2 regions of the Vibrio sp. JCM 18905 genome follow, and region 1 is predicted to be linked to the other one. Evidence: predicted binding sites of a transcription regulator. Region 1 holds the regulator's gene; the other holds the start of a gene.
The links. The regulator MetJ, encoded in region 1, represses methionine synthesis genes. The targets are predictions, from matches to a motif close to TTAGACNTNTANANGTCTAA.
Positions count from the first base shown of each region.

Region 2: a site for MetJ is predicted at 1,919-1,938, ahead of ACZ5ZC_RS09810 (MetQ/NlpA family ABC transporter substrate-binding protein). Genes of this name have one in related genera too.

Region 1 covers NZ_AP043880.1:449,837-454,027, reverse strand. Annotated here, with positions in the region: gene ACZ5ZC_RS18790 (bifunctional aspartate kinase/homoserine dehydrogenase II) at 1-204, opposite strand, end outside; gene ACZ5ZC_RS18785 (O-succinylhomoserine (thiol)-lyase) at 217-1,380, opposite strand; gene metJ (met regulon transcriptional regulator MetJ) at 1,606-1,926, shown strand; gene ACZ5ZC_RS18775 (malic enzyme-like NAD(P)-binding protein) at 2,040-3,317, opposite strand; gene bfr (bacterioferritin) at 3,521-3,997, opposite strand; gene ACZ5ZC_RS18765 ((2Fe-2S)-binding protein) at 4,099-4,191, opposite strand, start outside.
Region 2 covers NZ_AP043879.1:335,363-339,553, forward strand. Annotated here, with positions in the region: gene ACZ5ZC_RS09800 (DUF4382 domain-containing protein) at 1-498, opposite strand, end outside; gene ACZ5ZC_RS09805 (hypothetical protein) at 728-1,003, shown strand; gene ACZ5ZC_RS09810 (MetQ/NlpA family ABC transporter substrate-binding protein) at 1,097-1,900, opposite strand; tRNA gene ACZ5ZC_RS09815 (tRNA-Ile) at 2,184-2,259, opposite strand; gene rpoD (RNA polymerase sigma factor RpoD) at 2,415-4,191, opposite strand, start outside.

The DNA.
Region 1 (4,191 bases):
AAGTGCTTCATGTGCGATTCGGCCATCTTTCTCTAACCCTTCCAGGAACTCAATCAAGCGGTTAGTAGTTTTTCCTGCCGCCGAAACGACCACGAGATCATTTTCCGTCGAATACTCCTTAAGAATATCCACAACGCGTAAATAGCATTCTGGGTTTGCTAAGCTACTGCCACCAAACTTATGCAGCTGACGTTGTACAGTCATTATTCTCGTCTCCTATTGTTGGGCAGCTTTAGCGAATGCTTGCTCTAAATCCGTGATGAGATCTTGTGCATCTTCCAAGCCGACAGACAAACGCAATAGTTGATGTGACACCCCCGCTTCTGCCAGTGCTTCCTCTCCCATAGCGCGATGCGTCATGGATGCCGGATGACAAATCAAGCTTTCTACTCCACCTAATGACTCAGCCAATGAAAACAGTTGGAGCTCTTTAACGAACACTTTTAACTGCTCAAACGAACCGGCAAACTCAAAGCTCAGCATAGAGCCAAAACCAGTTTGCTGCTTTTTAGCGATGTCATGACCTGGGTGCTCCGGCAGGCTTGGATGATAAATGGTTTTAACTAACGCTTGCTTCTGGAGATAAGCCAGTACCTGCTGTGAACTCTCTTCATGCACTCGCATGCGAGCACCAAGTGTACGAATGCCTCGCAACGTCATATAACTATCGAAAGGTGTGCCAGTCGCACCAATGCAATTGCCCCACCATGCAAGCTCTTCTGCATGCGCTTCTGTTTTGGTGATGATCACGCCACCAATCACGTCTGAATGACCGTTGATATACTTCGTTGTGGAGTGAATGACGAAATCTGCGCCCAAGTCCAAGGGCTTTTGGTACACGGGTGTCAAAAAGGTATTGTCCACCGCAACTAACGCGCCGACTTGTTTCGCTTTTTCACAGGTAGCTGCAATATCCACTACGCGAACCAGAGGGTTTGACGGAGTTTCTAGCAAAATGAGTTTTGGTTTTTGTGCTAATGCTGCATCCAAAGCTTGCTCGTCTGATTGATCGACAAACTGAACCTTAAAATCGCCTTTGTTGGCTCGGGTATTAAAAAGACGATAGGTGCCGCCATAACAATCGTGAGGAGCAATAATGAGATCATCAGGGCCAAGAAAAGCGGACACCCATAAATTTAATGCAGACGTACCGCAGTTCGTGACAACCGCTCCTTTTCCAGACTCGAGTTCAGATAACGCACTTTCCAACAGTCCGCGGTTTGGATTTCCAGATCGCGTGTAATCATACTTAGGTACTTCACCAAAAGCAGGAAAACCATAGTTAGTGGAAAGATAAATAGGTGGAACGACAGCGTGATATTGGCTGTCTGATTCAATACCAGTGCGTACTGCAATGGTCGCAGGTTTGCGAGAGCTCATGGGTGTATCCTTTCACGGGTAATGACTTCTAAATAGGAATGCGCTATATCTAATGAGTAAAATAAAGTGATCAACACGCTTCCTTTGCTGTTCTGTTCACTTTACTCGTCAAAAAATGAGACGTCAACACTTCTAGACGTCTATATGTCTTTGCTTATGGCGGTAAATGCAGCTAAAATCAGCACCTAAATTATTTTTAACCGATTACATAAATGAAGGTGTGCAATGGCTGACTGGAATGGCGAATACATTAGCCCATATGCAGAGCACGGCAAAAAAAGCGAACAAGTAAAAAAAATTACCGTCTCTATCCCGCTAAAAGTTTTAAAAGTGCTAACTGATGAGCGTACTCGCCGTCAGATCAATAACTTACGCCATGCAACCAATAGTGAATTACTATGCGAAGCATTTTTGCACGCGTACACAGGTCAGCCACTTCCAACAGATGAAGACCTTCGTAAAGACCGTCCAGATGATATTCCAACAGAAGTAAAAGCACTGATGACGGAAATGGGCATCGAATTTGAGTCGTTTGACGAAGAGTAAAAAAGCGAGGCTGGAGGCTTCAGATAGCAATTCTTATCTCAAGCCAACAGAATGACATAAAAAATGGGACGCGATTGCGTCCCATTTTTTGTACATCACATCTAATAGATATATTACTCTGCCATGTAGTTTTCAGGCATCTCGATACGAGCAACACCTGAATCAACCGCCGCCTGAGCCACTGCTTTTGCAACACGTGGTAGTAAACGTGAGTCCATTGGTTTTGGAATGATGTAGTCTGCACCAAACTCAAGCTTATCGACGCCTGCGGCCTTCAATACAGTTTCAGGTACAGGCTCTTTTGCTAGCTCACGAATCGCCTCAACGGCTGCAAGTTTCATTTCATCATTGATTTCACTTGCGCGCACATCAAGAGCACCACGGAAGATGAATGGGAAACACAATACGTTGTTTACTTGGTTCGGGTAATCACTACGGCCAGTCCCCATGATCAAATCATCACGAACAGCGTGGGCAAGTTCCGGCTTAATTTCAGGATCTGGATTCGAACATGCAAATACGATTGGCTTATCTGCCATCAGCTTCAACGCTTCCGCTGGCAATAGGTTTGGACCAGATACACCTAGGAACAGATCCGCGCCTTCAATCACATCTTCTAATGTGCGTTTGTCCGTGTTGTTTGCGAATAGCTGCTTGTATTCATTAAGATCATCACGACGAGTGTGGATCACACCTTTACGATCCAGCATGTAAATTTTTTCGCGCATTGCACCACATTTAATCAGCAGCTCCATACACGCAACAGCTGCAGCGCCAGCGCCAAGACAAACGATCGTTGAGTCTTCAAGCTTCTTACCTTGAAGTTCGATCGCGTTCAGCATGCCTGCCGCCGTTACAATCGCAGTACCGTGCTGATCATCGTGGAATACTGGTACATCACAACGCTCAATTAAACGCTTTTCAATCTCAAAGCAATCTGGTGCTTTAATATCTTCAAGGTTGATACCACCAAAGGTGTCTGCAATGCTTGCGACAGTATCAACAAATTCATCGATCGTGCGGTGCTTAACTTCAATATCAATCGAATCAAGACCTGCAAAACGCTTAAACAGTAACGCTTTACCTTCCATTACTGGCTTAGATGCAAGTGGACCTAGGTTACCTAGACCTAAAATAGCGGTACCGTTAGAAATAACAGCAACCATGTTGCCTTTCGCTGTGTACTTGTACACGTTATCAGGGTTTTGTGCGATCTCACGCACTGGTTCTGCAACACCAGGGCTGTAAGCAAGGGCAAGATCACCCGCCGTTTCCGCAGGCTTTGTCAACTCGACAGCAATCTTCCCTGGGGTTGGATAAGCATGGTAATCCAATGCTTTTTGGCGATGTTCTTCTTCTGGAGTGGCTGCTTGGCGATTGTCTTCAGACATGGACGTTTCTCTTTTTTATTTTTAGGTAAGGGGGGATAAATTCTATCGGATAGAAATCAAACTTCATAGGCAAGATTGCGAGCAATATCCTTAAAAAGCCGATAATAAAAGAGATTAGACCAGATAGCGGGGATAAGCACCTGATTTTCGAGTCAGGTGCTCTTTTCTTCTTACAATTGAAGTGCGCAAAATCCTGGACGTTATTACTCTTCGTCTACGTATTGCGCTTGGAGGTAGTTCTCAATGCCAGACATTTCAATCAAGCCAAGTTGCGTCTCTAGCCAATCAACATGCTCTTCTTCATCTTCAAGAATATCTTGAAATAGATCGCGAGACACATAGTCTCGAATGTCTTCAGCATAAGCAATCGCATCTTTTAAATCTGGAATGGCGGCCATTTCAAGCTTTAAGTCACACTCGAGCATTTCTTTAGTGTCTTCACCTATCATCAACTTGCCTAAATCTTGTAGATTCGGTAAGCCCTCAAGAAACAAAATACGCTCAATCAGATGATCGGCATGTTTCATCTCATCGATAGATTCGTGATATTCCTTATCTGCTAGGTGCTTTAACCCCCAGTCCTTATACATTCGAGCATGAAGAAAATACTGATTAATAGCGATGAGCTCATTTCCGAGCACTTTATTGAGATGTTGGATGATGATTGGATCGCCTTTCATGACAAAAACCTCCTCTTTAGCTTCATTTAAATGTAGAAGCAAATGAGAAGGTGTCAAAACGCTAGGCAAATAATTACTTAATTACCGCATGCTCACAGTAATTAGCTAGCTTGTTTGAATACCGTGTAACTGGTTTCCGCTAAAATATCCTTGGCCTGTCTGATGCACTTACCACATTGGCTACCCAATGCTGT
Region 2 (4,191 bases), on a different replicon from region 1:
TTTTTGCGAAAACTTCAAGCGACCTTGATCGCTCGTATCTGGTTTAAAACCAAAACAGCTGCCTCGGCTAGGCACAACTAAGCCTTTGATGTTGCCGTCTGTCTTCTCTACGTATGACAGCGTTGTATCGTTTAATTGTTTGCCGTCTTGAGCGTACACACACATAGCATAATCACCAGGAGCGATGTCTTGCTCGCTAATGATCGTTTTAGCGTTACTTCCCTGATATTCCATTAGATCAACTTGGTGTAGTGCTCCATTGTCACTAACATCTAACAGAATATGTTCTCCAGTCTGTTCGCCAGTTTCTGGGTCAAATGGTACAAGGACAACATCTTTAAACGCTAAGACGACTTTGTTGGCATCGTCGACAGGCGCATCGGAAACGCTGAGAGAAAAAGTGGCTGCTTCTGTATCGGATGAAGAGTCGTCGCTACCACAGCCCGTCAATAAAAGACCGCCTGAGATGGCAAGTAAAGGGTAGGTATATTTTTTCATTATGATCTCTTGTTTACACTGCTGATAAATGTGAAAGGCTAGTCTCAAAGTCGAGAAGTGATGTCATTGTATTGTGATAGAGAGGTCAATCTTCAATGGCGTTATATACAAGTCCTTTTTTATAAAACTAAGTTCTTAACTGTGATGAGGGGAGTTTGATAATAGTCAAGCTGGCTTGTTTCTTATGAGCGTAAGTTAGTATGACTTACTGCTAGAAGGAATTAGTATCATGGCATACAAGCACTTTATTAGAGAACTACTGGGTTTAGCGATTGTTGTCTCTGTCGTCTTTGGCGTTTTAGGTGTGATGTTAGAGCTCTTTGCACTGACGGCACTCTGGGAGCATCAGCAAGCGATAGCCGATGTATTCTTCCATGAATCTCTCTACTTTGTCGTATTTTTAATCCCACCATACTTCCTCTGGAAGTTGATTAACCGCCCTGAATTGGTTTCTGCGGACCAAGCTTATTTGGCAATGAAATTAGAGGCTGAAAGTCGACAATAAGCCGATTGAGTGAGGAGTGAAAAGAAGAGGCTATGAGAAACATCAGCCTCTTTCCTATCTGATTAGTGAGCAAAGTATTCGTTGCTTTATTGATTAAAAAGCTGCTTCTATTGTGCCTTTGAACGTACGATCGAGATAATCACGAATTGCTTGAGATTGGTAAATAGAAACGAACTTTTTATACGCTTCATTATTTTTGTCTGCGTCACGAGTAGCGATGACCATGACTGCTAGTGGGGCGTCTTTTGCTTCAAGATAGATACTTTGTTTCTTCGGATCTAAACCAGAAGACATTACGTAGTTCATTGTAATCGCAGCCGCGTCTACATCATCCAATGTTCGTGGTAACTGGGCGGCATCTACCTCGACAAATTCAAACGACTTTGCATTTTTTGTAATATCAGTTAGGGCTGCTTTGTGGCCAACACCTTGTTTAAGCTCAATTAAACCTGCATCGGCGAGTAGCAATAGACCACGACCACCATTAGTTGGATCGTTTGGAATTGCTATGCGTGCATTGTTTGGAAGCTCTTGTAATGAGCGATACTTGTTAGAATAAAGCCCCATGCGCATCAGAATGGATTGACCAATCGTCACTAATTGGGCGTCATGACTATTGTTGAAGTTGTCTAAAAATGGTTGGTGCTGATAGCTGTTAATGTCGATGCTACCATCACTAAGCGCGGCATTGGGTGTCACGTAATCAGAAAACTCGATGACTTCTACATTCAAGCCTTGCTTCGCAGCTTCCTTCGCTACTGCTTCAACTACTTGAGCATGAGGCCCTACGGTTGCTCCCACTTTAATGACAGAGTTATCTTTTTCTCCACAAGCACTTAAGCCAACTACTGCCGTGAGAACCAAAGCTAGTTTCTTTAGGTGACGAATACTTTTCATTGTAACTCCATTTTTGTTTTAGACGTCCATACGTTTACATGTCCATCCTATCAGAAGTCGAAAAAGGGTCAATGGTTTAAATAGCGAGTAGACATTTTGTTTCTACGACTATATAGAAAGATTGGTAATAAGCGAAAAGAAAGAGAGGGTAGAATCGAGGAAGATGATAAGTTTGAAGTTGTTGAGGATATGAGCAACGAATTACTACACCCACAACTGTACCCAAAGTCAGCAGACACAAAAAAGGCGTAGTAGGTACTAACCTGCTACGCCTTTCGAAATTTGGTGGCCCCTCGCAGACTTGAACTGCGGACCAATCGATTATGAGTCGACTGCTCTAACCACTGAGCTAAGGGGCCTTAATAGGACAACGATTATAGGGGAAGCGTTGCAAGGTGTCTAGATACCAACTAGGGCAATTGCGCTTAGTTTTTATCCACTTAGCACAGTAGATAATAAAAAAGGTGACCTAAAGTCACCTTTTTTGATTTCTAAAAGCTTGTATGCGCTGCGATTATTCGTCTAGGAAGCTGCGCAGAGTCTCTGAGCGGCTTGGGTGACGAAGTTTACGTAGTGCTTTTGCTTCGATCTGACGGATACGCTCACGAGTAACGTCGAACTGCTTACCAACTTCTTCTAGAGTATGGTCAGTGTTCATGTCAATACCAAAGCGCATACGAAGTACTTTCGCTTCACGTGGCGTTAGACCTGCAAGCACGTCTTTCGTTGCCACTTTAAGGCTAGTTGCTGTTGCAGAATCTAGCGGAAGTTCTAGCGTTGTATCTTCGATAAAATCACCTAGATGCGAATCTTCGTCGTCACCGATTGGTGTCTCCATTGAGATAGGTTCTTTAGCGATTTTCAGAACTTTGCGAATCTTGTCTTCTGGCATCTGCATGCGCTCAGCCAGTTCTTCCGGTAATGGCTCACGACCCATCTCTTGCAGCATTTGACGAGAGATACGGTTTAGCTTGTTGATCGTTTCGATCATGTGTACCGGAATACGAATCGTACGAGCTTGGTCTGCGATTGAACGAGTGATTGCCTGACGGATCCACCACGTTGCGTAAGTCGAGAACTTGTAACCACGACGGTATTCGAACTTATCTACCGCTTTCATCAGACCGATGTTACCTTCCTGGATAAGATCCAAGAACTGTAGGCCACGGTTGGTGTATTTCTTCGCGATAGAAATTACAAGACGCAAGTTCGCTTCAACCATCTCTTTTTTCGCACGGCGAGCTTTTGCTTCACCGATAGACATACGACGGCTGATGTCTTTAATGTTCTGTACGTTTAGAGAAGTCTCTTCTTCAATCATTTTTAGCTTAGCGATTGAACGACGGATTTCTTCTTCGTTACGTTTGATCTTTTCAGCGTATGGCTTGTCTGAAGCAAGAACTTCATCCAACCAAGCTTCACTTGATTCATTACCAGTGAACAGCGCGATGAATGATTTCTTCGGCATTTTGCCGTATTCAACCACAGACTTCATGATCAGGCGTTCTTGAGTACGAACGCGATCCATAGCAGTACGCAGCTCATTCACTAGGTGATCAAACTGTTTAGGCGTTAGACGAAACTCGCGGAATACGTCTAGCATCATTTCATTAGCAACGGTTGCTTTCGGGCTGTTATAGCCGTACTCGTTGATTGCTAATTGAAGATTTTGATAGGTGCTGCGTAGTTGGTTGAATTTCTCTAGCGCTAACTCTGGATCGATACCTACATCTTCTTCAGAATCATCTGAATCGTCATCGCTATCTTCGTCGTCATCAACGTCTTCATCGTCTTCTTCTTCTAACTGAGATTCAGTCAGTTCAGAACCGATGTGTGTTGCCGTTGGTGCAGCGGTGTCGTCAGCATCTGGGTCTACAAAACCTGAAATAAGGTCAGTAAGACGTAGTTCTTCAGCTTGAACTTTGTCAAATTGCTCAAGAATGTACGGAATCGTACCTGGGTATTCAGCAACAGACGATTGAACTTGGTTAATACCTTCTTCAATACGTTTTGCGATGTCGATTTCGCCTTCGCGAGTTAGAAGTTCGACAGTACCCATTTCACGCATGTACATACGTACTGGGTCTGTGGTACGACCAATCTCACTCTCTACGCTAGACAGTGCAGCGGCTGCAGCTTCGGCTGCATCTTCATCGGTAATATTTGTGTCATCGTTCAGTGCTAAATCATCAGCATCAGGAGCAGTTTCTACTACCTTAATGCCCATGTCGTTGATCATCTGAATGATGTCTTCTACCTGTTCTGAATCTACGATTTCAGCAGGTAGGTGG